2 regions of the Rhodohalobacter sp. 8-1 genome follow, and region 1 is predicted to be linked to the other one. Evidence: riboswitches for the same ligand, from Rfam matches in the RefSeq annotation. Region 1 holds a riboswitch; the other holds the start of a gene.
What was found. A riboswitch is a leader RNA that binds a small molecule or an ion and turns the genes downstream of it on or off. The one in region 1 is predicted to bind thiamine pyrophosphate.

Region 1 (16,894 bases):
ATCAATCACCCAGCCTTAACGGACCCACCTCTGCGCACTCGCTGGACGCTAATGCGCTGTCTCCTCCGCGGAGGAGAGGTTAAAACCTTATCCACTGATTTTTTAAAACTATTACTTATCTGGTGCTATTCAACTTGTACATTCATTGAACCCACATAAGAATAACATCTCAGTCCCGCATCCTTGCCAGTTCCGCCTCAGCCGCGATATAACCAAACGCGGGCCAGTTGCCCTCGTCATACACCTGCTCCCAGATATCTATCGCCCGCTCTTCCCTGCCATTCATGTAGTGCCAGTTTCCAATGCCGTAACCAAGCGTAGCATTCTGCAGCGCATCTTCAGTGGTTTCCATCAGCCGTTCAGCCCGGAACACCCCGTTAAACACCAGCAAAAGATTCAGATAGGCTTCGTTTTCAATAACCTCAATGTCTTCAGATATTTCCGAAATTGCCCTGCCTGCTTTTTCTACCTGACCGTCTCGTCGGAGCGCCATGTAGTACCAGTACAGAGTTGCGATTCGCATATCCTGGGTCAGATCCAGCTCCAGGGCATTCTCATACGCATCAATAGCCGCGGGATACTCTGCCTGAACATAATGAGCTAATCCCTTATGATACCATACATTTGATTTTAGTGTACTTGTTGGCTGATTCTGATCGTTTGGAAGCCCGTCAGGTTCAACCCGGTCTTCCATATTTCGCATGAGCTCTGCGGCTGACTCAAAATCAGCAATAGCCCGATCAAACATTCGCAGCGTTAAGTAGCGATGGCCGCGGTGACGGTACATTCTCGGGTCATCCGGATGTTTAAAAATTCCTTCTGTAAACGTTTCAATGGCTTCCCTGTACTCACCAAGATAAGCGGCACGCCGGCCGAGCCATATCAGGCTTTCAGCATTTTCGGGATCACGCCTGTACTCCTGAAGAGCCGTTTGCACACTGTCTCCATACTCCTCTGATAGTTGCGGATCGAGCTCAGGCGTGTAAAGAGTATCTCCCAGCAGAGAAACTGTTTGAACACCATCCGGCATTTCCGGCAGCTCATAGCCGCTGGAGCAGGCAGATGCAGTAAGAAGAGTCAATACTAAAATGCAGGCCGTTTTATTTGATATAAGCATCTTTCTCATAGATAATCAGGTAACTATTTGATGGTTTCAAAACTGAATTTCAAGTGGAACCTCTTCACCTTCGCGCCTCACTACAACGGTAATACGGTCACCTTCCTCGATGTCTGAAAGTTTCTCCATATAGCCATAAATATCCGAGATCTCGGCATCCCCCATTTGAACAATCACATCGCCATCCTGCATGCCTCCCCGGTCTGCAGGATCCCCGCTGCGTACGCTCTCAACCCTGAATCCGTCACCGGAATATGAATAGTCGGGCAGAACGCCAAGCGTGGGGCCATCCATATCGAATGTAGTAGAGTGAGGGTTAGTTGATTCTCTGAATTCGATTTCTGAGGCATCGTAGCTATCCAGTTCTTCAACAACCGCAATAACATGTTCAGTAACTTTATGTATTCCACTTATGTTAAGCTTATCTGCGGTATCCGACGGGCGGTGATAGTTTTCATGAGTTCCGGTAAAATAGTGGAGAACCGGAATCTCGGCTTCGTAAAATGAAGTGTGATCGCTTGCGCCTGCTCCTGATGCTGCCCGAGTGATAGTCAGCGAATCAGTCTTAACAGTTCCGAGAATTTCGTCCCACCTGTTTGAGGTTCCTGTCCCAAAAATTGTAAGTTCGTTGTCTGTCATTCGACCAATCATATCAAGATTTATCATAGCTGCGATGCTGTCTGGCGAAATCTCCATCTGATCTACAAAATAGCGCGAACCAAGCAAACCAAGCTCTTCACCGGAAAATGCAATAAAGAGCATATTTTTTTGGATGGGGTTATCCGCAAAATAGTCAGCGAGCTCCAACAGTCCTGCTGCTCCTGAAGCATTATCATCTGCACCCGGATGGATTACCGGTTCATCACTTTCATTCATAGAGATAATCCCGCCGGTCCCCTGCGAGTCGTAATGCGCAGCGATAATAATATATTGTCCGCTTCTGCCGTCTCCCTCAATAAATCCCACAACATTTCTGGAGATATAATTTTCAATATCCATGGCTTGCGGCATTGGCCCTTCGAGGGGAAACTGCTGGATGTACGTACCTTCATCACCGGCAGGCATCAATCCCGCAACTAAAAACTGATCCGCGATATAATTTGCCACTGCCGCTTCACCGGCCGTACCGGCAAGACGCCCTTCGTAAGCAGGATCTGTCAATTTTTCGATATGGTCCTCAACCGTAATCTCCGCTGAGTCTTCTGTTCCGGGCTGGGCACAAGAGATAAACAGCAGGACAAACAAAGCGAAACCAATGGCTTGACAGACTTGAGATGAATAATTTTTCATAGCGTTGGGGCGTATTTCAAATTCAATGCTAAAATACAGTGATTCCTGAACTTTGACAGCATGAATTTATCATTTAGCGGACTTTGTTTGATGCTGTCATTACAACTCGTTTAGGTAGTAAGCCTGAAATTTTATAATGATCAGTGCAAACTTGCTTGAGCATTTGTACCATGGAATAAGCAGTATTTATTTAGTGCCTAACTCTCTGAATTTTGTATACGTCTTTGGATCAAACGGACTAACGGAAACAATTTTATCATATCGGATTGCCACAGAAAAATCAGATACCTTTACATCAAATTCTTCGGGTTTGTCAATAATCTGTTTATATATCTCGCCATAATAGGTTGTAAATTCTATTTTAAAATTTATTGAATCCCTATATCCACTAGATAATGGATTTAACATTATCGATTGAATTTCATCATTAACACAAAAATACGTATCGGTTACTTTCCCCATATACACCTTTCTGCTATCAAGTGTAATCAGAACTTCACTGTTTCTTTCAAATGACTTTAAAAGTGTCATTTCGAATGCATCATCATCCTGTCTGATAATCCTTTTTTTCATTTCATCTTTATCGAGAATATAATTAAACGTGGTTAGCGCAGTCCCGATAAATACAAGAGAAAGCAAAGCGGGCAATAGTTCTGGATGTGCTAGAAAATCATGAAGAAATTCTATCCACTCAGGTATTTTTGGATTGGCATATTCATCAAGTATAGCAGCTCTCCATAGCAAAAACGAAAAACCATAAAAGGACAGTCCCACCACAGCAGACTTAAAAAGAATCACATACCCATTATCCCTTACTGCCCTAAATCGCGTCAGATAGCTGTATTTTACAAATATAAAACCACCTAATACCGGAATAAGAATTGTGTTCAGAGCGGGCATTCAATTTTAGGTGATCGAAGTAAGCTCTTCTTCTTGTTCAGTTTTTTTGTTACTAAACACTTTACCAAAAGTGTTATTTATCTCTTCGAGTTCTTTTTGGTTCTCCTCGATAGAATAGTATTTGTCTATATCTATACGGAGTCCACCATAGACAGATCCTTCCACATGATACGAAGGCTTGTTATTAAAAAATATCAGATAAGATTTAATTTTTTTCAGCATGATAGACTGATTCGTTCTATAATCAATATAGTTTGCACATTTGAATAACGCAATTTCAACATGTTTATTTAAATGCCACTGCCTTGCATAAAGGCAACTGTTTCTGTCATTCAAGAAAAAACTGTTTACCCGCAATCCTTTCTTGAAGCCCACATCAAACAGCCGTACCTTTTAATCAATCAACCAAAGGTTGGGGGTGTCCCGCAGTAATGGGACTGAGATCATACCCTGTGAACCTGAACCGGGTTATACCGGCGTAGGGAAACCGAGATCTGCAGCATCTGCATGATATCAATCGATATCAGCAAAAATGTTGTGCCCCCTCCTTCAATCGAATCGTAAATTGATGGAGGCATCATGTTTCAAACGTTAAAATTATACTCATTTCTATTTCTGCTGGCCGTTTTCTTCGGGCCGGACCTGCTTTCAGCTCAAACTATACAGGGAACTGTTCAGGATTCCGTTTCAAACGAACCGCTGCATGGAGCCACCATTCTGCAACAGGGAACTCAGAACGGAGCGGTTACCGACCAAAACGGATCGTTTCGCCTTGAACTGCAACAGAATCAGGATAGTCCTGTACTCATCGTAAGCTACGTGGGTTATTTCGCAAAAGAGGTCAGCCTGGAACGGGGCCGGACGAATCAGCCTATTACCATATCACTAACACCCTCATCATTCCGCGGCAGCACTATTTTTGTGGATGACGTGCGGGTAGATGCGCAGGCGCCTGTTTCGCAAACCACCATTCCCCGAGCCGAAATTGAGCAGGATAATATCGGCCAGGATCCTATCTACACGCTGGAACGGCTCACGCCATCTATACTAACGCACTCAGACGCCGGAACCCGTTTTGCCAATTACGGCTACATGCGTCTGCGCGGGATGGATCAAACCCGCATCAACATGACCTTAAACGGCATTCCGCTAAACGACATGATTGACCAGGGTGTGTTCTTTTCTAATTTCAACGATTTCGGAAACAGCATCCAGTCGGTACAAGTGCAGCGTGGTGTGGGTACAACCACTCATGGAACGGCATCGTACGCCGGGTCTATTAATTTTGAGTCCCGTAATATTGTAATGGATGCCCCATCCGCCGGCTTGAAACTCTCTGGCGGCGCTTTTAACTCCTACCGCGCAAGTGCTGAGCTGAACACGGGCTCGATTGACAATTACGGACTCTACAGCCGCTTTAGCAAAACAGAATCAGACGGATATCGAGATAACAGTGGTACCGACTCACGTTCGTTTTTTATGTCGGGCGGATATTTTGGGAGCCGCAATATCTTCAAAGTGACAGCTTTCACCGGCTTCACAAAGAATGAGCTTGCCTACACGCACATCCCAATTGATCAAATTAGGGAAGACCCCACCACAAACAATCTGTCGGTTCACGACATCGATAATTTCGGACAGCAGTTTCTGCAATTTCAGTATGGCAGGGGTTTTACTGATCAGCTCACACTAACCTCATCTCTATACTACGGTGGTGCCGGCGGTGATTTTCCCGTTGGTTATGCAGGACAAGATGGCGAGTTCATTCAGCAAATTTTCAGCTTGTTTAACGATCACTATGGTCTGCAGTCTACCCTTCAGTTTGCCGAAGGAGACCGGATTAATCTGTCTGGCGGTTTGCACGCCTACCGATTCGATCGCGTCAATGAAGAATCGTTTGAACCCCAGAGTGAAACTACTTTTTACAGTGATGAATCTAAGAAGGATGAGATCAGCACCTTCGTGAAAGCCTCGCGAAGATTTGGAGACCTTGAGCTCTATGGCGATTTACAGCTGCGTGCCGTCTGGCTTGATCTGAACCCGGACCTCTCATACCTGGCAGATCAAAACGTCTCTGCTTCGCAGGTTGATGTTCCTACGCGCCAATACACCTTTCTAAGCCCAAAAATCGGGGTTACTTATTTCATTAATGATCATTTTAACGTATACACGTCATTCGGACGAAGCGGACGTGAACCCACCCGGCAGGATATTCTGGGCGCCACAAATATCAATGCCTCGAACCTTGATGTGGTAAGTGATCCCAACTCAGTTAAGCCTGAATATGTGAATGATTACGAGGGCGGATTTCGCTTTCGCTCTACCCGGTTCGCAGGTAAACTGAATGGATTTTTTATGAAGTTCAGCAACGAAATCTCTCCAACAGGCGACTACATTCCGGAAGGATTTATTCAGCTTCGTGAAAATATCGATGAAAGTTCACGTTATGGCCTGGAGGCACAGATACGATGGATTCTGCACCGACAATTCACGCTTTCCGGAAACGCCACGTGGATGCAGACAAACATTGCCTCATTTTCACCAAGCGGGTCTGACCAGGTTTATGAGGATGTTGAATCGATCCTGAGCCCGGACTGGCTGATCAATGGTTCACTTACCTACTCGCCGCAGGCATGGCTCGATGTAACGCTTTCAGGACGTTTTATGGGCGAAGCGTACCTCGAACTGACCAACCAGAGTGATATGATCTTACCATCATTTTTTAAAACAGATCTGGGTGTCGATGCGCGGCTTAGAAACAACATCACCGCTTCAGTTAAAATCAATAACATTACTGACGAACTTTATTTCACAAACGGCGCACCGCTTGATACCAATTTCGATGGCGCAATCGACACACCGGGCTACATCGTTCAGCCGCCACGTCACGTATTTGCTGAAATTGAATTCAGATTTTAAGCCGATTAGAACATTTAACTAAAAAACTCAACTATGTCTGAAGAAAACCAGGATCAACCGCGAATAGCTGGCGTCAGTTTTTCACTCTATCCTATGTGTGATAACTTTGCCGATCTTATTTTGACGGCCATCAAAAAAGTAGATTCGTCTAAAGTATGGATGAAAACGGATCGTGTGAGCACAATCGTAAGAGGCCGTATTCCGCATATATTTGATGTCACTCAGGCTGCGTTTCTGGAGATTGCTAAAACCGGCGAGCATGTGGTGTACAGCGCCACGTTTTCGGTTGGCTGCCCGGGCGATACCGAAGGCCATGCGTATATGGATTCGGATGATGTTCTCATGAATCAAGATTTGATTAAATCTGTCGAACAGGATCTGTCCGCCAAATTTGCCCTTTACCCGATGGGCGGGGGAAATTACATGGATCCGATTTATGAACAGATTGAGGCCATGAAAGGTCATGGTGTTGATGTGGAGCTTACCCACTACGAAACCATGCTCGATGGACCGGCTCAAAATATCTTCAAGGGCCTGCAGAGTGTTCTTCAGGCGATGGAGGAAGCCGGGTCTCCTCATACGGTTATGACGGTAACCCTGTCAGCCAACAGCCCATCCGCTAAGTAACATTTTTACTTGACGCGCAACAGAAGAAAGCTGCAACATCCAAGTTGTGGCTTTCTTTTTTATGTTTCTACCGGAAAGTTTTTGGGTTGATGGCAAAATATGTGAATAATCGCTCAGAACATGTTCAAAATTTTCTAAAATTATAGGCCATTGCTTTTGAAGATCCTTCTCTTCGCCATCAACGACAATGGCTCGATCAGGATGATGCGCTCATTTGTTAGCAAGTGGGCGCGTGGGTGCATTCGTCGTTTTCAATATCGCTTTGTCTTCACGCCGCCCGACACGCCAGCCGAATCATTGTCATTCTGCCTGCCCCTCGGGAATAAAACGGAGGTTTTCCGTATTGTGCCCCGAGAGGGATGCCTTGGGCAAAGAATCTGAAAAAGCAACAGGTTTTGTGCTATAAAATGGCTGGAATAATCTCCTTATGAACCACCTGGCTTAATCAGACCATGCATAGGATTATAACATGGACCCACAAACTTTCTGGTAGAACCTTTTTTATTTAGAATCACCCTAACCCAATATGGCTTGTGAAAAGCTTTGTATCTTTGATTTTCCCGGATCACCGATCATTCTGTTTACTATTCATTTCTTTAAACTCAGCAAACAAAATCAGGCAAAAGGCAGGTATTTATAAACCATAAAAAATTCATCAAACTATTTGAATAAAGTTTATTTAATCGTAATATTACGATGAATAAATCAAAAACCACTTACCCCAAGTCACATGAAACTTTCAGAATTTAAAAAAGCACTTCAGACGGTTGATGGCGTCCGTTTCCAAACACCTGCCGGATCTGACATTCCCGCTCACTTTCACATTACTGAAGCAGGTCTGTCTACCAAACATTTTGTTGATTGTGGCGGCACTATAAGGAAAGAGTCGGCCGTAAGCATGCAGCTCTGGACTGCAGAGGATTACCAGCACCGATTATCTGCTGAGAAATTACTCGGTATCCTTAATAAAGTCGGTTCTTTGATTGGCGACGATGATCTTGATGTTGAAATAGAGTATCAGTCAGACACGATTGGCAGATATGGAGTTGAATTCAGTGATACTCATTTTCAACTGATTCCTAAACAGACCGATTGCCTTGCAAAAGAAACATATGGAATTAAGCCCAGCGTTGATACAATTAAAGCAGTTCAGATGAATCCAGCCTTAACTGCCTGCAGCCCTGGTAGTGGTTGTTGCTGAAAAGTGGAAATGGACGAGAATGACTTTACGCGCTGATTAATTTATAAAAAAACTCCCGTAATTTAGTCACGGGAGTTTTTTTGAAACATATCTTGTAATTGGGCGCTGGTTATTCGTTCACAGGCTCAATTTGTACCGAAACACGTGTATCAGCCCAATGAATGACCATATCTCCGCTTTCTTCCGAAATATCTTCAAAATAGATCAGCATCTGTTCTACGAAATAAGATTCTTCGGCATCAACCTCCACGCGAAGTACATCTTCACTCATATCGTACTGTGTTCCCCATGAGAGTTTATCATTGATAATGATGCTCCATGTTTCTTCTCCTGGTTCTGAATAGAGCGAATATGTGCCGGCCTCAACCCGTTCTCCTTCGATAAGAACATCATCAGAAAAGGTAATAGCCGTTGATTCATTTGCTCCTGTTCTCCAGACTTCATCGTATGGTACCAGTCCACCAAAAATATTTCTGTTGTTCACGCTTGGCCTGCCGTAGGTAAGCGTAACTTCGGTTGTACCAATTGTCTGGCTTACGGCTGCATTGGGGCTAGTTCTTGCGCCGTCGTTTGAGCGCTCCTGGGCAGCAACAGGCAGAGAAATCAGCAGGGCCAGTGAGCACGCGGCAATGATGGTAAGGATTCTGTTTTTAAGCATGGTGGTTGATTTTGGTTAGGTTCAGGTTAGTTAATACTGTCTTGCAGCAAATTGGGAAAATCTTTTTTAAACTTCGCGATTTTTGGAGCAATTACAATTGAGCAATATCCCGCATTGGGATTGTTGTTATAGTAGTTCTGGTGATAATTTTCGGCTACACTATAATTTTTAAGCGGTGTTATTTCCGTAACGATGGGATCTTCCCAAAGATCAGACTCATCCGTTTTTTCCAATGATTTTTCCGCGATTCGTTTCTGCTCGTCATTGTGATAGAAAATAGCTGACCGGTACTGCGGCCCAACATCGTTACCCTGCCGATTGAGAGTTGTAGGATTGTGTGTATGCCAAAATACTTCGAGCAGAGTTTCGAAATCAATAACTTCAGGATCATACGTTATACGCGCCACTTCGGCATGGCCGGTATTTCCGCGAACAACCTGATCGTATGTAGGATCCTCTACATGGCCTCCTGCGTACCCTGACTCAATGTCCACGACACCTTCCACGCGCTGATAAATAGCTTCTACACACCAAAAGCACCCTGCTCCCAATGTAGCTACTTCCATGTCGTTACCTGTTTCATCACCATAGTTTTGGACTGTCATTGATAATCCTATAAATATTAAAGTTAGCATCCATTTCATAGTACTGATATCTTTTTTTGATCTTGGTGTATTCAACGCGAAACTTGATAAAATCGTGCCGTGGCCGGTATATAATTAAAAGGTCCATCAGAAAGACCATATAATGGGAATAAAGATAGTTGCAAGAATCCAGAATATGAGATTAAGTAAGATTCCAATCTTAAAAAAATCAACAACTTTATATTGTCCCGGACCATAAATCATCGTGTTGGTCTGGTAGCCAAATGGGGTGATCAGACTCAGCGATGCCGCAAATGTGACCGCATACAGGAATGGCTCAGGTTCTACGCCCATTGTGGATGCCGACTGGATGGCAATTGGGGCCAGAAGCGCTGCTGAAGCGTTGTTCGACATCACGGCTGTAATAAGAAGTGTAATCAAGAAGAATCCCGACATCAGCGCGGTCGGACCAAAATCTGCAAGGCCTGAAATCATCATGTTAGCGAGTAATTCTGCCGTTCCAGTTTTATCCATAGCCGTGCCAAGCGGCAGCACACCTGCAAGAAGTACCACAACTTTCCAGTTCACGGCATCGTATGCTTCGCTCGTTTTAAGACAGCCGGTCAAAATCATCAGCACAACACCTGTTACAGCACTAACCACAATTGAGGTAATTCCAAGAGCTGCCGTAAGTACCACACCGGCAACTATTGAAATAGCAAGCGGTGTTTTGTTGCTTCGCTGCGTCATGATATCCGGATCGGTAACCATAATGACGGACGGATCAGATTCTATTTCATTCAGTCGTTCGCTATCCATGATCAGCAGCAGTGAATCTCCGCTTGAAAGCTCCTGTTCTGTAAGATCATTATGCTTTAATCTCTCTTTATGACGTATTGCAAGGGGTACGGCACCTAATTTTTGGTAAAAGTTGTACTTTCTTAAATTCGATCCATCCAGACCGCCTTCGGGGGCAACTACCACCTCAACCAATGCATCCTGGCCTTGTTGCAGGTCTATATCAGCCCACTCTCTCGGTGGCTTGAGGCTAATATCTTCCCGTGCCACAAGTTTTTTTATCTCCTCTTTGTTTCCCCTGATCCGAATAGTATCTCCGGACCGTAACTTAACTTTATTCCGCTGGGCTGATGAATCCATATCTTCCCTGAATATCCGTATAACATCAAGATCAAGTTCTTCTGTAAGCTCTTTTTTGTCAAAAATTCTGCCTAACAAGTCAGACTTTGAATTGATAATGATGTCGGTGAGAAAGTCTTGCAACTCAAAATCTTTGGTGAGGTTGCCTTGCTCTCTCCGTTCAGGTATCATTTTTATTCCAATAGTAAACATGAACAGCAGTCCGGAGACGAGAAAAATCAGCCCCATGCCTGTAAATTCAAACATTCCAATGGCATCCAAGCCTCGCTCCACAGCAATAGAACTCACTAAAATATTCGTTGACGTACCAATGAGCGTGCACACTCCCCCAAACATACCGGCAAATGAGAGAGGCATCAGCAGCTTAGACGGGCTAACATCAATGCGGGTGGAGATGCTCATCATTACCGGAATGAAAATAGCCACTGCGGCGGTGTTATTGATGAAAGCCGAGACGACTCCAATGAATACCAGAAGGCACAGCAGCCAGGGGTTAAAGTTAACCAGCATACGTTCAGAGAAGAAATCGCCGGCGGTTTTTAATATACCGGTGCGCCGGATTCCATCACTTAAAATAAACATGGCAGCTACTGTAATAGTCGCCGGATTGCTAAATCCCGAAAGGCCTTCTTGCGGGCTTAGTATACCGCTGACCAGCAGGCTGACCATAATCACAACTGCAGTTACATCGTACGTTATATGATCTGTTACGAACAGGTATGTAGCGATGACCAATAGAATAAGTACGAAAGCGATCTCAAATGTCATTTGAACTCCTTCAGTTGCAAAATCCAAAGAAAGTGAAATTCCTGATAAATGCAACCCACTGATTCAGATCAGGTTGGGTTTAAAAACCTGCCGCTATTGTTAACACAGAATCAGGCTTCCAGCTGCCCATCAAACAGCAGACGAAGTGAAAACAGCCCGCCGATGATAGTCGTTACCAATGCAATGAGAAAGATTGATGGCATTGTGACGCCGCTGTCAAGCCAGAGCCCCATAATAAACGGGCTCGCAGCTGTACTTACAACCATAATTGACGAGAATAGGCTGCGAACAGTACCAATCATTCCCAATCCGAACATTTCTGTCCAAAGAGCTGACTTCACCGTTCCCGCCATACCAAACGTTGCACCAAACAGGCCCATATACACAAACGCTGCCCAGGGTGACGAAAACTGACCGCCGATAAAAAAACCGAGTATCATTGGAATCAAAAAGAATGGGAAAACAGTATGCGCCGAATATTTATCAACCAAAGGGCCTGTAAAAAGTCCCATGAGTATTCGGGTTGCCGCAAACATTATAAATGATGAGGCGATGATTGCAGCCGTCCACCCCAGCTGATCGGCGTATGAAACCTGGTACAGAAATAGACCGGTTGCCCAAAATGGAGGAAGCAGAATTGATGGTAAAACAAAGAGTAGTTTTGGGTGTTTAAATATAATTTTATAGCTCTCTTTTGTTGATACATCCCGTTTTCGTTCATCCTCTTTTTCAGCCACGGTTTCACTTTCACGAACTAAAACCCAAATGGCGGGAATGAGCACGAGAAGTATCAGCGCCGAGATAATCCCCCACGTAACCCGCCAGTGAAATAGTGCCAGCAGCCCCGCAATAGCTACCGGAAAAATCGCCTCGCCCAGCGGAAATCCAAGATTTGATATACTCAGTGCTTTCCCCCGCTGATGATCGAAAAATCGCGCCATTGTTGTTTGTGCGGTATGACTGCTTAGCCCCTGTCCCGTGAGCCGCAGTAACACCAGCGATATAAACAGGATTGATATATGCCAGGAGATCGTCATGAGAACAGCTGATGTGAACAACCCAAGCGCAACAAGCATGCTGTACCGGCGGAGTGCAATTCGATCGATCCACTGGCCAAGGTACGGCAGGGAGACAGCACTTGTCAGCGTAGCAACCGAATAAAGTGTTCCGAAGGATGCGTTCGTCAGGTCAAACGCTGATAGAAAAAAAGGGACAAAAAGCGCGATAAGGAACGTTTGTCCAAAGCTTGAAAAAAATGTAAATGAGACTGCAAATGAAAGCAGTTTTCTCTCTTTCAGTGCAAAAGCAATATAGGTCATTAAACGACTCTATTATGAATTATCAAAACCTTAAAAATACGGTTTTTTACCAGTAAATGAAGGGATTTTACTCACAAAAATGCAAAAGCGCTTTCTGCGGGTTTGATGAAGACCGACAGCGAAAGGTCGTAGTATGACTAAACAATTTTTCTCCGGTCGCCTCACTTCAAAATACTTAACGTTTCTTCTGAAATTTTTTAACCCACCGAGTGTCATAAAAAAAAGGGTCCTACCAGAAAGATTGTGTGTTGGAAGTAAAATCAGTGAACAATCTCTCTGAAGATTTAAAAAAAAATCAAATAATATACCTTTGCTTTTGCAGATCCTTCTCTGCGCCATCAACTACTTTGGCTCGATCAGGATGACACACTCATGGGATAACAAACGGGCGGCGTGGATACAATAGTCGTTTTTTCAATATCGCCTTGTCTTCACGCCGCCCTCCATTCTTGCCGAATAATTGTCATTCTGAATAAAGCGGTGATTTTCCGGTTTATGAAGAATCTGTAAAAGCAATACACTTTGTCCTATCGAATAACACAAATAATTGGTTTTGCGTACTGATTTATCCAACTGTCTTTATGAGACTGTATGAGAAGCCGTATATCGAATATTTTTGTTTACCCACAAACTTTCTGGTAGAACAAAAAATAATTAACTCCCCTATTGACAGATAGTTTAAAACTGCGTAATTAGTTCAACATTAAATAATTAAACATCAATCATAACATCTCAGATATGACTACTGAAACACTCACCAAATGGACAATCGATAAATCCCACTCTGAAATCACCTTTAAAGTTAAGCACCTTGTGATTTCAACAGTAACCGGCAAATTCAAAGAGTTTGATGCATCCATCGAAACGGATAACGACGAGTTTGAAAACGCAACTATTACGTTTGAAGCTCTCATCGACAGCATTGACACCGGAAATGACGACCGGGATAAGCACCTGAAGTCGGCTGATTTCTTTAATGCAGCCGAGCATCCGAAACTAACGTTTACAACAACTGCATTTAAGAAAGTGGATATTGGTGTGTATAAGCTTACAGGTGATCTAACGATCCGCGGCAATACAAAAACCGTAGAGCTGGACATGGAATACGGCGGAACCGTTCGGGATCCATACGGAAATACAAAAGCGAGATTTGAAATCAATGGCAAGCTGAACCGGAAAGAGTTGAGGCTCACATGGAGCGCCGTAACAGAAGCGGGAAGTATTGTGGTATCTGACGAAGTAGAGCTTAACCTTAATGTTCAGTTAACGCTCAACTGATTTCTTCACTTAAAGTAAAATAGCCCACGGTTTAATGCCGGGGCTATTTTACTTTATTGATTTGAGAGCTTTTTAACCTTGTGAGTTCGATTCTTAAATAAAGACGGACATTAATAGTCCCCCTTTCCCGAAGGGATGCCCACGGCGAAAAAAGGGGGATTCAGGGGGATGCGTTAACAAATCGTGGAAAAATCGATGAACACCCCTCGAAATCTCCCCTTTTTATGGGAGACTCCGTACCGAATAAATGAAATTGATTATTAATCGAACTTTGGTTTTTAAATATTCACATTCTGGCCAAAGAGGATCGCATTAATAAACAGGCGGCTGGTGGTATGCCAGTAGCTGCGAAAGTTGGGGTTTTCTGAAAAGAGAATCACCTTACCGCTCCCTTCTTCAGCGACCAGCAACGCTGCCGTATTCCGGATCCGATCCAGATTTTTATCATTTACAAATCCGGCAACCAGTGGATCTTCCGTAAACCTGGCAACCGTTCCGTATGGATTACTGCTCTGTTTCAGGAAGTTGTCGCTTTGCTTAATAAAAAGCTGACGGCGATTCGGTACTCCAAAGGCGATCGGATTCGAGGGATCAATATCAGCTTCCAGAATGATACCCGGTATTGAATTTGCGCGCCGGCGATCGTCCCGTTCTTCGTAATTGAACCGGGGCGACTCTGGGGCCTCTTCTTCCGACTCATCCGCAAGCAGATCTTCCGTTACGATTTCCTGCTGAATGACCCACTCACTGGTTCCGCCGCTGGTAATCAGCACCCCGCCTGCTCGTACCCAGCTTCGGAGGCTTTCCACTGTACTATCACTCCATTGATTATAATTGCCATCAACAAGAACAATTGTGTTGTAACGGTTGAGGTCAGCACGGGAAAAATCACCGGAATCAATCTTCGTGATATCCATCCCAAGATGCCTGTTGAGCAGAAACCACGCTTCACCCGCTTCCGTTGATCGCACCCCGTTTCCAAATACGATGGCGGCTTCCGGTTTATGAACAACCTGCGAATTCCGGCTGCCCAAATCGATTCCGGATCGGCTCAGCCCGGTATCGGTCGCATAGAATGTTTGGTTGAATTCATTTGCCGTGGATTGAATAACCTCAAACAGATCCCGCTCTGAAATATTCTGCTCTGCGGCGGCAACAATAACTGAGCCGTAGCCAAACTCACGTTCTCCTACTCTTGTGGGTGCTACAAACGGCTGATGGGCATTCCGCACGACCAACCCTTCATCAAGCAAAGAATAAAGTGCGGCTGATGCATTGTAATCGCTCCAGGGCAGCAGATAAGCGTAATCGGTCTGCCCCCCTTCTACACCGCCATTCCGTTCAGGAAGCTCAGTCACCTGCGTTCCCCAGTTCCGATCGTAGCTGCCTGATTCTGCTTTCTCATGTTTGATGCCATAACCAGGTGCGAGCGACCAGGCCGTGATATCGTAAAACACACTATCAGCAAAGCTGGTGTGAGATTCAAATACATCGTGCAGAATATGATAATTTGGCTGGCTGGTGGGTACAACAAATCCTGACCCCGGCTCAAATGTTTCTCCGTTTACTTCCTGCTGCTCATCAAGCGCGTACACATCGATGTTATGCGTGAGCAAAAGATTCAGGAATTTGTCCGTCAGAGTCACGTCGCCGGAATCACCAAAATAGTAGGCTCTTACCGGCTGCGATTCAGCCTTTTCAATACCCGTACGGAAAAACTCTTTTTGATAGTCGAACAAAGCTTCTTTTTCAGATACTCCTGCCCTGACCGTTGCAATACCCGTAATCAGGTGTTTGCGGATCGTCGATCGGAACGTCACATCTCCGGATACACTTTCCTGTACCAATCCGCGCGAACTTCCCACTTCAAACGTAATTCCTACACCTCCAAGAATATCCGGATAGGTAGAACCATAAATGGGAGAAATATTATCAAACACCTCTTTGGTCCAGTAAAGCGATCCCAGTTCATCCAGGGCATCAGACTGATATTTACTGATCAACGGGCCCAGCACATCATACCGGTATTCGGGAACCACCGGATTCCAGGTCCGCTCCGGCTGCGTGGGTTCCAAATAGTAGGTGCTGTTGGTTCCCATCTCATGAAAGTCGATCTGGATATTTGGATACCACTGCTGAAAAAACGTTACACGGTTCTCACTTTCCTGCTGCGTTACTGCAAACCAATCCCGGTTCAGATCGTGCAGGAAGTGATTGCTGCGGCCATTGGGCCAAACCTCGTTATGTTCGATATCATTGGGATCGGCCACGGGCGGGAAGGATTTATAGCTGTTGTGCGAGTGAGCCGCCCGATCGCGTCCGTCCGGATTTTGAGCCGGATCAAGCAGAATCACCGCCTCATCGAGAAATTGCTGTGTTTCCTCCTTTTCGCTGGCCACCAGGTAGTAGGCGGTCAAAAGTGCCGCTTCCCCGCTTGATGATTCGTTTCCATGAACGCTGTACGCAAGCGAGATGATCGATTTTGCTGTTTCCGCATCCACGACTTCCACATCCGGATCAAGCAGCGTCAAATGTTCCTGCTGTATCTGTTCCAGGTTGGTATGGTTTTCAGGAGATGTGATGGTCAGAATTACCTGGGGACGAAGCTGCACGGTTTCACCGATTACCTGGAAACTGGCTTTATCAGACACCCGTGCCAGTTCCTCCATGTAATCCACAATTCGGTCATGACGCGTGTAGTGCGACCCGATCGGGTAGCCGAGGAACTCTTCAGGAGTGGGAATCGCCTCATCAAATTGCGTATCACCCGGGAAATAGTAGTCGTTCTGAGCCAAAAGCGCCGGGGTAAACAGAAATGCGATCACGCCGATCAGAAAGAATGATTTAAGTATGCGTGGCAAATGTTTTGTATCTGGTATGGTAGATTTCATTGGGTTGGTTATTTGAAGCTGTTTTCTGATTTATAAAACATCAGTTCGATTTATAATCTATGTCATTTATTCAGTATAAAGTCTCCTCTAACAAGGGGAGAATTAGAGGGGTGTTCATCGTTTTTTCATAGATCTAATGAACATCCCCCTCAATCCCCCTTTTTTAAGGGGGACTTTTTGAAAT
Region 2 (16,894 bases), on a different contig from region 1:
TGCAGCTACCTTTTTAAACGTTCAGACATAAATAGGGTACGTTGCTGCCACTGACGGATATCCCCTCGGGTCAGGCGACCCGAGCTACGTAAATCGAAGCTCCCGCTTCGATTGCATTGAAACGACTCACTGATCCATTGCGAGTTAAATCATTGATACAGAATGATGACCACCATTTGATTTTAGCTTGTGTACAGTTATTAGTACAGGCTGTAAATAAGAGAGTAACAATTGAAAATGTAAGCGCAATAATGTGTGTGAGTTTCATAAACTAGAGGTTTTAAAATGAAGATTGATTACTCTTTCACCCGTATTACGAGATAACTGTATTACGAGATAAAACGCCGGGCGGATTGGTAGATATTCTGTTCCACAGTTCTTTCTTTGATTTTTGAGAGCAACCGTTATCTTATCCCATCTGAACTGAACACATCATTTGTTTTATGAACGACTCTCAAACCTACGTTGCCAAAACTTTTGGAGACCCTGTAACACGCCGTAAAATTTATTTTGGGGCGTTTCTCGCACTTGTGATTGCCGGGGTTTACTTTGCCGGCGATTTTCCTAAGACGAATGATCATTACGGATTCTGGAGCATTATGCCGCCTCTGGTGGCAATCGTTCTGGCGTTTTGGACCCGTGAGGTTGTAAGCGCCCTGTTTATCGGTATCTGCCTCGGGGGCGTGATATCGGGTAATGTGAACGTGGTGGAGGGTTTCCTGATCCCCTCTATTGGTACCGAAAGTTTTGCCATGATACTGCTGGTCTATTTGTGGGCGCTTGGCGGGCTGATTGGCATCTGGACCCGGACCGGCGGGGCGGAAAAATTTGCGGCATGGGCAAGCAGCCTTATGGTGAGAGGGCCGCGGTCAGCTAAATTCTTTACCTGGATGATGGGGCTTGTATTCCACCAGGGAGGGACCATCAGTACCGTCCTTACCGGCGCCACGGTGCGGCCCATCGCGGATAAACATAAAGTATCCCACGAAGAGCTGGCTTACATGGTTGATTCCACCGCCTCTCCTGCTGCAACGATTATCCCATTTAACGTATGGCCGTTTTACGTGGGCGGATTAGTGATCGGTACACTTCCACTTTTTGAAACACAGCTGGATGGCGTCAATTTCTTCATTTCGTCCATTTTATATAATTTTTACGGTATGTTTGCTATCCTGATTACCTTGCTGTTTGCATGGGAAAAACTGCCATGGGTTCCCGGCAAGAAAATGCGGGCGGCAACTAAACGGGCACGTGAAACCGGCCAGCTCGATCGTGAGGGCGCCACACCAATGGCTGCTGATGAGCTTACCCAGAACAAAGTGCCTGAAGACTATAATCCGGGCCTGATTGATTTCTTCGGGCCGATCGGGACACTTCTGGGCGTTGCGATTATCCCCTATCTGTACACATATGTATATCTTGGACAAAAAGAAGACCCGACCCTGTTAATTGCTGAGGCTTTCGTGCTTGCTGTTCTTGCAGGACTTGGAATTGCAATTGCAAAGGGAATGAGGCTCCAGGAAGCGATTGACGGGTTTATTGACGGTTGTAAAGGCGTGACCATTGGTGCGATTATCCTGGCCTTGGCTGTTTCGCTGAAAGAAGTGGCAGATGCCGTGGGTACGGCTGCTTATGTGGTAGATCTTGTCGGTAATGTAGTAGCACCGATGGCACTGCCCGGTATCCTGATGATTCTCTGCATGATCATCGCGTTTTCCACGGGTACATCCTGGGGTACCTATGCGGTAGTTTTTCCCGTGGCTGTTCCGCTTGCCTGGGCTGTTGTTCCCGATCCGTTTTTTCTTTCGCTCTGTTTCTCGGCTGTAATTGGGGGCGCCGTGTTTGGTGACCAGTGCTCTCCCATTTCAGATACAACAATATTGAGCTCACTTGCTACCGGGTGCGACTTGATGGATCATGTGACCAGCCAGTTTCCTTTAGCCATTCTGGCAGGTGTGCTGGCGATGCTTAGTTACGCATTAATGGTGTTCTTTTATGTTTAGACTTTAGATAAAAGATTATAGATCAGAGATGTCAGATAGACAAAAGATGGCAGATGACTTGTCGGCTTACACATCACCAAAAATCTATAATCCCTCAAGATTTTCTATTATCATTCATCTAAAATCTTCTCCCCTGCCAATGATTGAAAGTTTTCTTATGTTGTGATCGATATCATTAGGGGTGTCCCGCGAACGCCGGGGCTGAAAGAATACCCTTATCACCTGATCCGGATCATGCCGGCGTAGGGAAATGGATCGTTTACATACTCTTTTTCCCTTTCGAGTCTGTATCGTGCCGTTTTCTCTCCAATTGCATGTGAATGATTTTCATATGAATTTAAAAACAGCTTCAGACGATGAAAGAATCAGAGATTACATGGACTTATCTTGAGAAACTTAAAGAAACCGGGCCGCTGGTTCACAACATTACCAACTATGTAGTGATGAACAACACCGCAAATGCCCTGTTATCTATAGGTGCCTCACCGGTGATGGCCCATTCTACGGAAGAGGTTGCCGATATGGCGGCTATTGCAAGTGCACTTGTCATCAACATCGGAACCCTGAGCAAGCATTGGGTGGAGGCGATGGAGATTGCGATGAAATCTGCCTCTGAAAACAATGTACCCATAATTGTTGACCCGGTTGGGGCCGGAGCCACAGCCTATCGAACGGACACCGTAAAGCATTTGATGAGCGTCAACTCGCCCGATATCATCCGCGGAAATGCATCCGAAATTGGTGCACTTTATTCAGCAGACGTGAAAACAAAAGGAGTAGACAGCACGCAGGACAGCCAGTCTGCAATTGAAGCGGCACAATACCTCGCAAAGGGATATAATTGCGTGGTTGTGGTGAGTGGTGAAACAGACTACATCATTACCGAAACACAAACCCGGTCTTCCCACAACGGCCATCCTTTGATGGGGCGTGTAACAGGAATGGGATGTACCGCTTCCGCTTTGATTGGTGCATTTTCCGGAACTGGAATTGGTGCAGAAGAAGCCTCCCTTGCAGCGATGCGCGTCATGGGTATTGCCGGTGAGATGGCTGCTGAGAAAGCGGATGGGCCGGGCTCGTTCCAGGTCCATTTTTTGGATGCTCTTTATCAATTAGATCGTAAAGTGATTGAGCATCGCCTGAAGCCGGAGAAAGCCCATGCGTAATATCGATCTTAGCCTCTACCTGGTAACAGATCGCGATATGCTACGGGGGTACGCCTTGCCCGAATTGGTTAAAACAGCCGTGGAAAATGGAGTCACGACAGTCCAGCTTCGGGAGAAGGACGCATCAACCCGCGAATTTATACAGCTGGCGGTCGACCTGAAAAAAGTGCTCGATCCACTTAATATTCCGCTGATTATCAACGACCGGGTGGATGTGGCGCTTGCAACTGATGCAAGCGGCGTGCACCTGGGTCAGAATGATATGCCGGTGAGCATTGCGAGGAATCTTCTTGGCCCCGATAAAATCATCGGGCTGTCTGTGGAGACCAGAGAAGATCTCGAAACCGTTGACGCACTCAACCCGGATTACCTGGGTGTAAGCCCAATATTCAGCACACCTACCAAAACTGACACTATCAATGAGTGGGAGTTGGATGGTTTGAGGCTCGTTTCCGAAAAAACTGATTTCCCGCTTGTTGCCATTGGCGGAATCAATGCTGAGAATGCCCAAAACGTGATGGATCATGGTGCCGACGGACTGGCAGTGGTGTCGGCCATTTGTGCCTCTGAGGATCCCGGTCAGGCTGCAGCCCTTTTGCGAAAAGAGATCGACTTAGTAATGGGGCATCAATACCAAAGCTGATGAGTAGGGTAAAAACTAAATTAAGATCTAAATTCGATTATAGATGATGCAATTAATACTGAGGCTGTCCAAAAAGGTTTGTTCAATAAAGAACTTTACAATCAAATAGTCATACCGGACTCCGATCCGGTATCTCCTGCCCATATCAACGATTGGAGATCCCGTATCCCCCGTAAGGGATCCCATTGGGAAAGTACGGGATGACACCCTTTTTGGACAGCCTACCGGGGGGTGGTAGCCTTAGGTCTTTGAACCCAAATTAATCAAAGAAACCTGTTTCCCTACAGGGATTTGGCACAACCATCCCTCAATCCCCTCTTGGGAAGGAGGGGACTTTCTAATCCGAAAACCTATTTTAAAGATAAATTAATCGATCAACATGAACGAGGAAGCGCCATTTAAAGGATTTGAATCCCTGTCTGAGCTGGGTGAGTTTGGTTTGATTGATCAGATCGCCGGCCTATTCGGTAAAGGCTGTGTTGAGGATACGATTGGTATCGGTGATGACTGTGCGGTATTGCCATATAAAGATGGCCAATCACTGCTAATCACAACAGATATGTTGATTGAAGATCGCCATTTTCGCCATTCCTGGATCTCAGCAGAAGACCTTGGCTATAAATCCCTGGCGGTGAACCTGAGTGATATCTCGGCGATGGGCGGTAAACCGCTATACGCGTTCCTGAGTATTGGTTTGCCGGATGATCTTACTCTCGACTGGGTGGAGCGGTTTTTCAGGGGAACACGTGAACTTTCAGAAACAAATGGAGTAAAATTATTGGGCGGTGATACCACAAAAAGCCCCGGGCCGATGGTGATCAATTACACCGTTCTTGGCGTTATGGACGAAGACTCTGTTCTGTGGAGATCATCTGCAAAGCCGGGAGATCAAATAGCGGTGCTTGGAAAGCTGGGTGAATCCGGTGCCGGGCTGAAACTGCTCATTGAAAACAAATCCTCGTACAGTTCTTCAGAACAGGCCATGATTAAATCTCACAGCCGGCCACAGCTCTATGTGGAGGAATCACAGTTTCTTGCATCTAATTCTGCAGTGCACGCAATGATCGATCTGTCGGACGGTATTCAGTCTGATGCCGGGCATATTGCTAAAAAATCGGGGGTAACACTACAGGTTGATGCAGATCGTATTCCGATAACTTCAGATTTGAAACAAGTTTGTGAATCATACAACTGGGATTCGCTGGAGCTGGCACTGTCTTCTGGCGAGGATTACGGATTGCTGTTTACGTTTGATGAAGCGAATGCAGGCAGACTATCGGATGAGTTTAAACAAAAATTCAATATCGAGCTTACTATTATCGGTGAGGTTAAAGACGGTTCGCCGGAATTGACCCTGTTAAAAGATGGTGATGCATTTGATATCGGGAAAAAGGGGTTTGATCATTTTAGAAGTGAAAAGCTGGAGCGAAGCGACAGTTCCGATCCCTCGGGGTGAAAAGTGAGAAGTGAAAGCTGTGGGTAAACTGCACGGGTATCAATTGTGTAAAACTAGAAAAGATATTTCAATATGACCTCAAAAAAATATACAAGAGTACTCACTATTGCGGGATCCGACAGTGGTGGTGGAGCAGGAATCCAGGCCGACCTGAAAACATTTTCTGCACTTGGGTGCTATGGAATGTCAGTTATCACTGCTTTGACGGCACAGAATACGGAAACTGTAGCGGGAATTCAGGCTGCCGAGCCGGAATTTGTAGTTCAGCAAATAGATGCTGTTCTGGATGACATCGGTACTGATGCGATCAAAATCGGAATGCTCTTTTCGGCTGAAATTATCGAAGCTGTGGCGGAACGGCTGAAGGCGTACAAATCAGACAGCATTGTACTCGATCCTGTCATGATTTCAAAAAGCGGAGCTCAGCTTCTGAAAGAGGATGCTGTTGAGACAATGGTCGAACAGCTATTTCCGATCGCTTTACTCATCACGCCAAATATACCGGAAGCTGAAAAACTAACGGGGATTGATATCGGGACGGAGGATGACATGAAACGTGCCGCGGAAATCCTGTTCGATACCGGCGCTCAGAATGTACTGATCAAAGGTGGTCATATGAATGGGGATCAGTCAAAAGATATGCTCTTTTGCAATAGAGACGGGAAAACCGATACGTATGTTTTTGCTTCAAAACGTATCAATACAAAAAACACGCACGGAACCGGATGTACCTACTCATCGGCCATCGCATCCTATCTTGCACACGATTGTGACCTGGAGAACGCCGTAAAATTTGCCAAACAGTATGTTAAGGGAGCGATTGAGGAAGGGGCTTCCTATAAAACCGGATCGGGCCATGGTCCGTTAAATCATTTTTTTGATGTTTGGAACAGATAAAATTCAGCACAGCTTAGCTTTCAGTTATCACTTTAAATCAAATAGCATAATCAACAAATATCAAACATGTCATTTACAACATCACTTTGGGAAGAAATCACGCCTATCTACAAAAAAATTTTGGATCTACCCTTTAACAAAGAATTGACGGAGGGCACGCTTCCTGAAGATACATTCGCTTTTTATATGAAACAGGATGCTCTTTACCTCGCCGATTTTTCCAAAGCATTGGCCATTGCCGGAGCAAAAAGTCAGTCTGCGGATGAGCTCAAGGATTTTCTCGATTTTGCTACCGGAGCCGTGGTAGTAGAACGTGCTCTTCATGAAAGCTTCCTTCAGAAATTCGATACCCACATCGACGTAGATAAATCGCCGACATGTTTTGCATATACACATTTTCTTCTTTCCACGGCTTCTCTGGAAGATTATCCTGTGGCGGTTGCAGCGCTATTGCCCTGTTTCTGGATCTATCGTGAAGTCGGGCTTCACATCCATCAAAAATCTGCCAAAAACAATCCTTACCGGGAGTGGATTATTACATACGCCGGAGAGGATTTTTCAGAAAGCGTGGATCGTGCAATTGAGATCACTGAACTGGCGGCTCAGAAAAGCTCTGATGCTGTAAGAGGACGAATGAGAAGTGCATTCGCAGACTCAACCCGCATGGAGTGGATGTTCTGGGATTCGGCCTATCGGGTGGGGCAGTGGCCGGTATAACGCACCGTGGCGTTGCTGACCTGCATTCTGATCTTAAAAATACATGGGATGTCTTTTACTGGCAAATAGCATGGATATTTTCCAATAGTATTGTAGTATATCTTAGCTTTTTGTAATTGTTAGACATACCATGTTTAAACATTTGGCCGAAATCTACCTAATTGTCAGCAAAGACAGCCGTTAACTGTGGGGTCCGGCTATTTTTCACTACCGGAATCGGGAGAGGAACTCAAGCCAAGCTGTTCTTTCATGCGTTTCAGGCCTTCACTTGCTTTTAGTTTCCAGTCTTCCGTGAGGTAACGGCGTACCATCAATACAGAACACGGAGCGCTGTCTGCTACGATATCAGTGATGGTTCCAAACAGGACATTGCGAATTCCCCATTCATGTGAGGCGCCGATGATGGTCAGGTCAAAATTCTCCTCTTTAAGAATCTGGTCAATACCGTCTGTCACACTTTCTGATTCGATGATTTTGATGTTAAGATTATCGAACGAATCGGCAAGTGGTTCGATGATTTTTTTTAGTTCTGCGCGTTCATCCTCCTTCACGGTTCCGGGCTTCACGAGCCGTAACAATGTAAGGTTAGCGTCCAGATTACGCGCAATACGCAGCCCGATTTCAAGTCCCAGCTGTGCGTGGTATCCGCCCCCCAGGGCAACAGGATGGAGTCGACCTTGTCGAGCCCGCGATCCTTTAGAATCCCGACATCGGCCTTCAGATTTTTGATGATCTTTTGAACGGGTGAATTGTAGATGCGGCCGATGCTGAATCCTCCCTGCCAGCCCATGAGCATCATGTCTGCTTTTCGGTTTTCGGTCTCTTCAATCAAGCCGTTAAATACATTATATGCAGCTTCGGATACGGCTTCAAAACTCGTATTGGCAAGGGCTTTGGCACTATCTGAGGAAACTTCGCCTTTTTTTAGTTTCACTTGTTCTCCTATTTCTTTAATGCTGTTTACCACAGATTGCCGTTCTTCCAGTTTTCGGCGAATGGTTGATAACGGCGTTTGATAAGGTACCTTTACGATACTCAATCCTGTAACGCGTCCCGGCTCTTTAGCGCCGGCGGCTATCATCTGCCCCAGCCGCAAAAGATCACCCTCGGTTTCAGGATTGGCCAGTGCCGTGACAATATGCCGCGGTTCGATGGCATCCAACGCCCTTACACCGGGCTGCCACTCCTCGGATGGTTCGGCTTCATGAAGCTCAACCGGAAGGCCGAATATCTTGAGCCCGTGCACTTCCCATCGCTTCTTGAAATCCGGCAGGGCATCCTCGAACTCCACACGTGATCGCCCCCATGCCAGATACCAGCCTAAACTGCCGATAATGAGTACTGTTACGGCGATCTGGGCAAATGTGCCTGAAAAAATAATAATCCCAAGACAGCAAATTGCGGCTACGAGCTGCAGCCATGGCGTTCCGGGTGATGGGTACGTGGGCTTGTACCACGAAGGATTGGCGGCCCTTAGCATGACACATCCAATATTGAGAGCCGCATAGCTGTAAAGCTGAAGCACACTTGCCACTTTTGCAAGGTTTTCAAGGCTCTCGAGAAGTAAAAATGAAAGTGCAAGGATTCCTGTAAGAATAATTGCCCGGTAGGGTGTAAGAAGTTTTTTGTGAATCTCGCTGAGCCAGTTTGGCATCATCCGGTCGCGTGCCATCGCCAGGTTAATGCTCGATGATGCGAGAATGCTGGCATTTGCTGATGAGATGGTGGCAAGAAGCCCCGCCAGGATAATCAGCACAACACCGGGGTTCCCAAGCATTTGCCGGGCAGCGGCTGTTAACGGGTCGGGAACGTCGCCGATCGTATCTTGTGTGAAAATTCCGCCGATCACTAATAGAATCACTACATAAAGCACAGTCACAAGTGCCACCGAACCAATAAGAGCGCGCGGTAAATTTTTAGACGGATCTTTGATCTCTTCCGCCACAGCGGCGATTTTCACAAATCCGAGGAAAGAGACAAATACAAGCGCGGTGGTCCCGAAAATAGGTTCTGTTCCGAATGGGAAAAAGGGGCTAAAGTTGTTGGAATCTATTTAAAAACACCGAATAAACTAAATCCGCCAAGAATTACAAACAGTGTTAAGACGATTGTGACCTGGGTTCGCCCTGACTCCTTTGCACCTACGACATTCTATATGGTAAGGAGTACACCGCCAATAAATGCGCCCCAGAATGCAGTGACGGGAAGAAACTGAGATAAATACTCGCCCATGCCGAACAGGTAAAATGCAATGGCAAATGTGAGGCTCAGCCAGATACCCACGCCCGATATGGCACCGAAGGCGGGACCGAGTGAGCGTGACACGAAAAAATAATCACCGCCGGATGTGGGTATGCCGGTGGCAAGCTCTGTGGCACTTGATGCGGCAATCATACAAACGATACCAGACAGGATGTAAGCAAAAATGGCTGCCGGGCCCGACATCTCAAGGGCTACGCCGGCCAGCAGGAAGATACCGGCACCGATCATTGTACCGGCGCCGATGGTTAATGCGTCCCAAAACCCAAGTTCGCGTCTGAGCTCACTCATTTCAATGGGGCTGAATTAGAAGGATGAAAAATCTGCGTTAAAAAAACGTGTACTCATTTTGTTCAGGACCCACAGACGATATCTTGAATGAGACCGTAATGAACATATCAACACCGCAGTCTTGTTGTTGACCGCTTTGATGAATATTTTCAATGACAAATAATATAAATTTTATAATTAGAACCAAATTTAGATGACCGAAGATGAGAAAAAAGAGATCAAACGAATCATTGATGAGCAGATAGAATCCGTTCGTGAAGAGATTGAAGAGCTGAAGGAGCTCACCAAACCGGTAAAGCTGGATGCATCGGTTGGCCGTTTGTCACGCATGGATGCCATTAACAACAAAGCGATCAACGAAAAGCAGCTTCGGGACAAAAAAAGCACGCTCCAAAAGCTGGAGCGGGCGCAGGAGAGATATGAAGAGGGTAAGTTGGGCAAGTGCCTGAAATGCGGGAAAGAGATCCCGTTTGGCCGGCTCAAATTTATGCCGTACACCACCCGGTGTGTGCAATGTGCCGGGCGGTAGCAATGATTAAACAATCTCCTGGCTAATACTTCTGATAAAACCGTTACCGGAGGCCGGGTGTGCTCCAGGGGATCCAGCGCTCGTTTTCAAATGAAAAGCTTGCATCCGTATCAAAAATATTAGTTTGAGCCGGGTTGTTCAGGAGAAACGTTTCAACAAAAGCAGCTACATGCGGCTTCTGAGAATCGGGCAGCTGGCAGTGGTTATGGCCGCTCACCTGCGAAAATCCCATCCGCTGAGGTACGCCCATCGCAGTCCAAACCTCACGGGCTGCCAGTGACGCGCCATAAGTGCTTTTTGGTCCCAGCCAGTCGATCCCCGAATGTTCAATAACAAGCAGTCCGCGCGGTGCAACCATACCCATCACCTCGTGATGGTCGAACGGCAGTTTCTCCACCGATTCACTGAACTGCGAAAAGGACTCCCTGAGCCAAACATTTTCACCGACAATTTGCCGCAGCGTTTGCACATTTTGCCCGTTTTCTAGCATGGTATCGGATATCCGCCAGGATGCAGCTCCACCCGCGCCCGACTCCTGGGGAATGGTGAGGGCGATTCGCTCATCAAATGCCCCGGCAATCAGCGCGCCTTTTCCATTTCTTGAGCAGCCAGTTACACCCAGCCGTTCGGTGTCAATCGGTGAATCCACAGTTTCCAGGAGGTCAATCACCCGGCTGACGCCCCACGCCCAAGCCATGAGCGCACCGGCGGGATGATCGCTTCCGTACAAATCATAAAACAAACCGTTACCTCTTGAAGATGCATTCATCTGCTCTGCAATCGCGCTATTTGGAAAGTTGATCAAGGCCACGCCAAGACTGTCGAGCTGATCATTATCCAGGAATGAGCGGCCCATACCAATGATAGCAGGATAAGGAGCCTGACCGCCGGACGGCAAAATCACTTCTGAGTTGAAAGAGATCGTGCGTCCCTGGTGTTCTATGGTAAGCCGGAGCGTTTCGTTTTCAAACGATCCGGTGACCGATTCCGGGGCACTTGGTTTTTCTCCCAGCTCAAACTGCTGGGCCATTTGGCCAATTTCATCACGTCTGCAGTTCCAATGGTCCATTCTGGATACTTGGGAACCATCAGAAAAACTGAAAGGATTTGGCAGATGAGCGACGGAATCAAGCTCTGAAAATGACAAATCAGGGGCTTCCGGACAATTGCTGCTGGTTTGACCCGACTCCGCTGACATAGCAACAGGCAGCGCTGCGGGTGATTCCGCCCGGTTATTTGTACATGAAACAGCCGCCAGGAAAAGCAGCGCGCAGTATATAATTGTTCTGAATAGAGACATCTGGTCTGATATGTTAATTTGGTTCACGTATCTTTGGCTGTTTGAATATGGACAAAGAATCGGTTCAAGTAAAGGGTGGATACCTGAGTTCGAATTATAATGTCTTTTGATTGGAGTAAAAAGTCCTCTCCTTCTCAAGGAGGGGATTCAGGGGTGGTTATGCCCAGGGCATCGCATCCCTCTGGGGAAACAAGATTTTGAGTCTAATTTAAATTCAAAAATTTAAAGCTACCACCCCCGGCCCCTCCTTACACAGGAGGGGAGTTTTATTTGTCCTGATTTAAAATCAAACTCAGATTAAAACTACTTTCAGATGAATAAATTAAACTCTTTAACCAAATGATCTACCTGGTTTTTGCTTTCCTGACCGCCCTGTTTGAATCGCTGAAGGATCTGTCGGGGAAATTTGGCCTTGGCCGGCTTGATGAATTTTTTATCGCCTGGGTGATGTCGGCACTTGCGCTGCCTATTTTGCTTCCAATTCTATTTGTTACCGGTATCCCTGAATTGAATGCTTCATTCTGGAAAGCGCTGCTGGCAGGTGGCGCATTAAATGCGGTGAGCCTTGTGCTGTACATGCGGGCGATCCGCATGTCAGATCTGTCGATTACTATCCCGATGATCACATTTACCCCGATGTTCTTGTTAATCACATCACCGTTTATGCTTGGGGAATATCCATCAGCCGTTGGCGTGGCAGGCGTACTGCTGATTGTTGGCGGATCGTATATGCTGAATATAAAAGTACGCGGAGAAGGGTTCCTGGAGCCATTTAAAAAACTGGTGGTAGATCCCGGGCCGCGGCTGATGCTCCTGGTGGCGTTCATCTGGAGCTTTACAGCAAACATCGATAAGATCGGCGTTCAGAATTCATCGCCTATCTTTTGGTCGGTGGCCATGACCTGCTTTCTGGCGGTAGCGCTGTTCCCGGTAATGCTGAAGTTTTCAGATCATAGCAGGGAGGATATCAGAAAGCAGGCCAAACCGCTGATCGCTCTCGGAGTCTTCAATGCGCTGACGTTTGTGACCCAGATGATCGCCATCAATTTCATTTTTGTTGCTTATGTGATATCCATCAAACGGGGCAGTGCCATTTTGAGCGTCTTTTGGGGTTACTTCTTTTTTAATGAGAAAGGATTGCGCGAACGGCTCTTGGGCGTGATCATCATGGTGGCGGGCGTGTTTTTGATTACGTTGTCTTGATGACTCTCTTAGTATTGATAAATAATCAATCATCCCAGTTCCTCTTTTAAGGCAATGTTAATTACAATGACTAATTTCTTTCTCTCGTATTTTTAAACGGTCAAAAGTACGCAAAACCCATCGAATGCGCTCCCCGGATGCCAAACGCCTTCGTCAGTAATCAAAGGCCGGGCTATTTGAAGGTTAATGAACAGCTAATTTGTAAAATCAGATCATTGCTATGTCATTTTAGAGCTGACACAGATTTAATGACAGGACTATACGGGCCTCGAAAGAATTGGCGATAAAGGGAGCCGTAAGATCTGTGGAAACCCTTTATCATAAGGTCAGAAAAACTTAGAATTATAAAGTTTTAGCTCTAAAATTTAGAGATTTGAACAATCCATTTTAATATTTTGTATTGATTGGTATCTTTTGATCAGACTAAAAGCAAAAAAGCCAAGGGCAATGGATGAGACTTCAGGCATTCATATTTATGAAGAGAGTGGCTATAAGGACAAAATTCGGATGTGATTTAACAGCCCGAATAATCATAAAACAGTTATCAATCACAAATACCTTCAGGTAGAAGCCTAAGAACTTGATCAAAGTTTAGATAGCTTAAAAGATTTCTTGAGTTAATCTTCCTTTGAATAACGCAGTATGCTTGTAAAATCTTGAATATTTGTGAAAGTTTTAGAGTCATTGTCAAACCTTAAAATTGGAATTTCTTCTACTACTGTCTCATTTGTTATTTGAGGTACTACAAGTACCGGTGTTACAACTAAATTTTTCCCTCGCTCTTGTAAATATTTATTATACTCATTTGCAGTTGACTTAATTTTATACGTTGCATGGGTAATTGAGTGTTCATTTTTGTAATGTTTTATTTCTATTAAAAAGTGTCTCTCTCTGGACATTGCAATCGCATCAATTATTATAGTTCTTGAACCGGCATTAAGCTTAATGTGTTTAGAAAAATTTGAAGTGAGAAAAAGACTGAACTTTTTCGATTCCAATGCTTTCAGTACATTATTTTCAAAAGCATGCGCTTCTTCTATAAGCTTCCCTATTTTCCTTGTAGATTTATCTAATGGTGATTCTGGTTTATTATCATATGCACTTTCTATTTTTGTGACTTCTTCTTGAGCATCCTCAATATACTTTGCTTTTATTTCTTCATCAGATGCTTGACTTAGATACTGCCAGTATTCCTTTCGATTCCAAGCAAGAGCCGCTAACTTTTCAAGGAATTGCAATTCCGTAACTAGAGTCGCAACAATGAAAACCCCTATTGCATATATCCATGCATTATTAGCACCAAACATAATGGATAACACCATTAAACTACCAAGAAGCTTAACTGGAAGATCACGTTTGTGAAAGTATGAAAGAAGTAGAGTCATCAATAGAGCAACTACTGCATAAGCACCAGCAAGTATGGAGGATAATTCATTAAAATCCGTGAGAATATCATTCATAACTTACTCAAAAACTATATTTAATTGATCTGGAGGTGGAATATGCTCTTTAACTTCCGTTATTTCATGATCCGTTTTTAACCCGGTACCAGTTTTATATTGCTTTGTTGTCATTTTCACACGCAAGATATCATCTCTTCGAAACGCCTCTCTATTGTCTTGGACATCATTAATAAAATTATCGTCTGAGATTGTAGCTGTAAAAGTATTATTACCATCAGACACACGCCATTTATTCCCTTCTTTAAAAGAAAGGCTCTCAATAGTTATAACCAATTCCTGTTCTTTTTCGAGCAATAGTTCATCTGCTACGTCGGGTGGATCAAAATATGATGCAGTGTCGGTATCTATTCCATTTTCAATACTTCTTTTTGTTTTTTCATCATAAATAAGAATTTCATCAGCTGAGCCGGTGAGTAGAGGTTTCTTAAACTCAGACAAATATTTCCTTGCCTTAATACTTTTTAACACATTCAGTTCATTCTCTGTAATTTCAATGCTGTCCCCATCTTCAAGTATTAATACGACCTTCTTACCATCACTCAATTTAACTTTTTGGATCTTGCGGTTCTTGAGCCATTTGATAAGTTTAAAAATCCCATATCCGCTACCACCTGCCAACCCAATTACCTCTTTGAGGTTGAGTAAAGCGGCTACTGCATCACCGCTGAAAAAATCTACAATCTGGGTTAATATATCGGCGTGTAAACCAAGCTCTACAATTATAGACCCTTCTGATGAAGCTTTAAATTTTAAATCAACCTTTACTCTCTTGCCATTTATTACTGAATTAGCTTGGTCTAAAAAATCAGAAAATGCAATTAAAGCAGGCGCAAGATCTTTAACCGTAAGTTCCTTATTCTCTGACTCTCCACCCGAAAACTCTATTTTAAAATACTGTTTTGCTGTTGATTTCATAGTTTGATTGTAGTCTTTCAAATTTTCACAAGCAAACAATTATATAATAAAATACTGTAAGGCAGCAGGACTTTTCTGATTATAACCAAAATACTAACTATATGATCAGAGTGTACTTGAAAGAAGAGAGACTTTTGTGCTTATGTAGTCAGGCGGCAGCTCCAATGCGTACCACATCATTCACCCTTTACCTCAACTCCACATGCAGATGATCAGCTGTACCCACATGCCGAATAGTTCGGAATCCCATCACTTCAAGCGAGCCGCGAAGAAGGGCATTGCGGATAAATCCGCGGTCTATCGTTCGGATATCCACCGCGTGTACGTAGCCGTTCTCCTGGCGGTAGTGGAGTGAGGTTTGGTTGACGGGCAGCCGCATCCGGCCATAATCTGCTTGCACCCGTTCAATGTCGGTAATCACGAGATCACTGTCAGCCAAGGTCATCGTGGAAACGGCAACACGTAGAATAGGGTGCATTGACCGGTACACGTCTTGAACATCACCACTCTTGGCGTTCACGCTTGAAAGATAAAAGAGGGAAAAAAGACAGTACCCAAGTACCATTGTGCCGATGCCAATTCCTCCGATTTTGATAAGCAGTTTCTTATTGGACACTTTAAAAGAAACCAGCAGCAGATAAAGGCATAAAAGCAAGATGGTTGCCAGAATGCCGCCGGTCAGGGATGTCGAAGCTCCAAGTCCGTAGTTCAGGTTGAGGTAAACTGAAAAGCGTATCAGCAGAAAGAATGGGAAGATGACGAGGCAGAGAATTGCACTCACTGCAAGAGAAAGCCGTATAGTCCACTGTTTCCAGGTACGTCCGGGTTTTGGCGGGGCGTCAATACTGGCAGATCTGCCTGACCCTTTATGCAGGTTCAGCAGCCATTTGATATCTTTTTCAGTGTACTTCTCCATGCTACCTGAAACGAAAAAGGAGCCTCACTGTTTCACAGAAAACATGGAATGTCTGATCAAGCCGAGTCACTAAATGCTGATGAGATTTTTGATAGGCAAAGTAACATGGCGATGCTGAGAGACATGCCATGTTTATTAAGGTCTCGAAACCGAAACATAGCATGTCTCTTGCCGATGCGGGGCGCCTGTTCGATGAGAAGCTTCGTGGAGGTAGCGGGGTAGGTTCCATTGCGAGACATGCCATGTTAAGTGTGGGCATGGAAAAACATAGCATGTCTCTTGCCAGTACGGTGCGCCTGTCTGTTGAAGGGCTTTTTGGAGGCAGAGAGCTATGGTCGTTCGCGAGACATGCCATGTTTGGTGACGGCTCGAAACAAAAACATAGTATGTCTGATTTGGATGACAATTAAGTCATGGATTGCAAACACGTTTAGGAGTATTCTCGTGGTTCGTAGTGAAGACATGCCATGTTTGATGCATCAAATCACTCAGGTCTATTCACAGGGGCCTCGCCGTTCTCCATCTCCATATAAATGCGTTGCTTTACGGCATCACCCACATAGCTGATGCCAGCGTTGATCGACACCAGCCCAAACAGGCCAATCCAAAACCATAGGGCAGCGTGACCAAGATCGAACTCCGCCGGGCTGTTGCTTTTGATGATGATCGCTTCACCGATAAAATTGATGCCGAGTCCAACAAGCGTAACTCCGATGACAGAGTGCCGCCACCATTTCTTTTTATAATCCATGTTTCTGAATTTTTATTTGTGGAATTATTAAAGCAATGCTTTACAACGATTTTGAAACTTTTAGGAGAAAATGTAATTAAAAAAGGTGGTTCAGGGTTCCCTCCTCGCCTGTAACCTGTACTTGCGGGTTCATGGTGTATTGGTTTATAAATGAAGATAATGTCTGATATCCGTATTTATCTTCAGTTTGTAAAGAACAAGTTATGCGGATATTTTTAAAAACACGATTAAAGTGTTCTGCCCGTTGTCATTATAATTATTGTTCTCTTGACAGGAACAATACAATAATTTTTTACAATACATAAAAAACGGGCGCACCCATTTCAGTTACTTTGATTGTATATGCAGTTAATTAATAAAAAGATGAGTCTACGTAGACGTACTT

Region 2: linked by a shared signal. The riboswitch ahead of thiM (hydroxyethylthiazole kinase) and the one ahead of AABW11_RS18110 (TonB-dependent receptor) in region 1 are both predicted to bind thiamine pyrophosphate.

Annotation. Positions count from the first base shown of each region.
Region 1 is NZ_JBBVMF010000026.1:15,706-32,599, reverse strand. It holds gene AABW11_RS18130 (tetratricopeptide repeat protein) at 170-1,126, opposite strand; gene AABW11_RS18125 (M20/M25/M40 family metallo-hydrolase) at 1,154-2,407, opposite strand; gene AABW11_RS18120 (hypothetical protein) at 2,594-3,307, opposite strand; gene AABW11_RS18115 (hypothetical protein) at 3,314-3,529, opposite strand; TPP riboswitch at 3,712-3,809, shown strand; gene AABW11_RS18110 (TonB-dependent receptor) at 3,887-6,226, shown strand; gene AABW11_RS18105 (YkoF family thiamine/hydroxymethylpyrimidine-binding protein) at 6,260-6,853, shown strand; gene AABW11_RS18100 (DUF6428 family protein) at 7,584-8,054, shown strand; gene AABW11_RS18095 (DUF2911 domain-containing protein) at 8,164-8,712, opposite strand; gene msrA (peptide-methionine (S)-S-oxide reductase MsrA) at 8,739-9,278, opposite strand; gene AABW11_RS18085 (SLC13 family permease) at 9,444-11,222, opposite strand; gene AABW11_RS18080 (MFS transporter) at 11,333-12,541, opposite strand; gene AABW11_RS18075 (YceI family protein) at 13,280-13,819, shown strand; gene AABW11_RS18070 (M14 family metallopeptidase) at 14,098-16,710, opposite strand.
Region 2 is NZ_JBBVMF010000006.1:255,068-271,961, forward strand. It holds gene AABW11_RS08395 (Na+/H+ antiporter NhaC family protein) at 444-2,003, shown strand; TPP riboswitch at 2,171-2,269, shown strand; gene thiM (hydroxyethylthiazole kinase) at 2,360-3,169, shown strand; gene thiE (thiamine phosphate synthase) at 3,162-3,812, shown strand; gene thiL (thiamine-phosphate kinase) at 4,192-5,268, shown strand; gene thiD (bifunctional hydroxymethylpyrimidine kinase/phosphomethylpyrimidine kinase) at 5,341-6,165, shown strand; gene tenA (thiaminase II) at 6,232-6,882, shown strand; gene AABW11_RS08425 (universal stress protein) at 7,080-7,538, opposite strand; gene AABW11_RS08430 (APC family permease) at 7,445-8,935, opposite strand; gene AABW11_RS08435 (APC family permease) at 9,034-9,432, opposite strand; gene AABW11_RS08440 (TraR/DksA family transcriptional regulator) at 9,626-9,961, shown strand; gene AABW11_RS08445 (glucuronyl esterase domain-containing protein) at 10,005-11,261, opposite strand; gene AABW11_RS08450 (EamA family transporter) at 11,601-12,464, shown strand; gene AABW11_RS08455 (NERD domain-containing protein) at 13,082-13,924, opposite strand; gene AABW11_RS08460 (hypothetical protein) at 13,928-14,842, opposite strand; gene AABW11_RS08465 (hypothetical protein) at 15,030-15,758, opposite strand; gene AABW11_RS08470 (hypothetical protein) at 15,887-16,168, shown strand; gene AABW11_RS08475 (hypothetical protein) at 16,243-16,509, opposite strand; gene AABW11_RS08480 (MBG domain-containing protein) at 16,873-16,894, shown strand, end outside.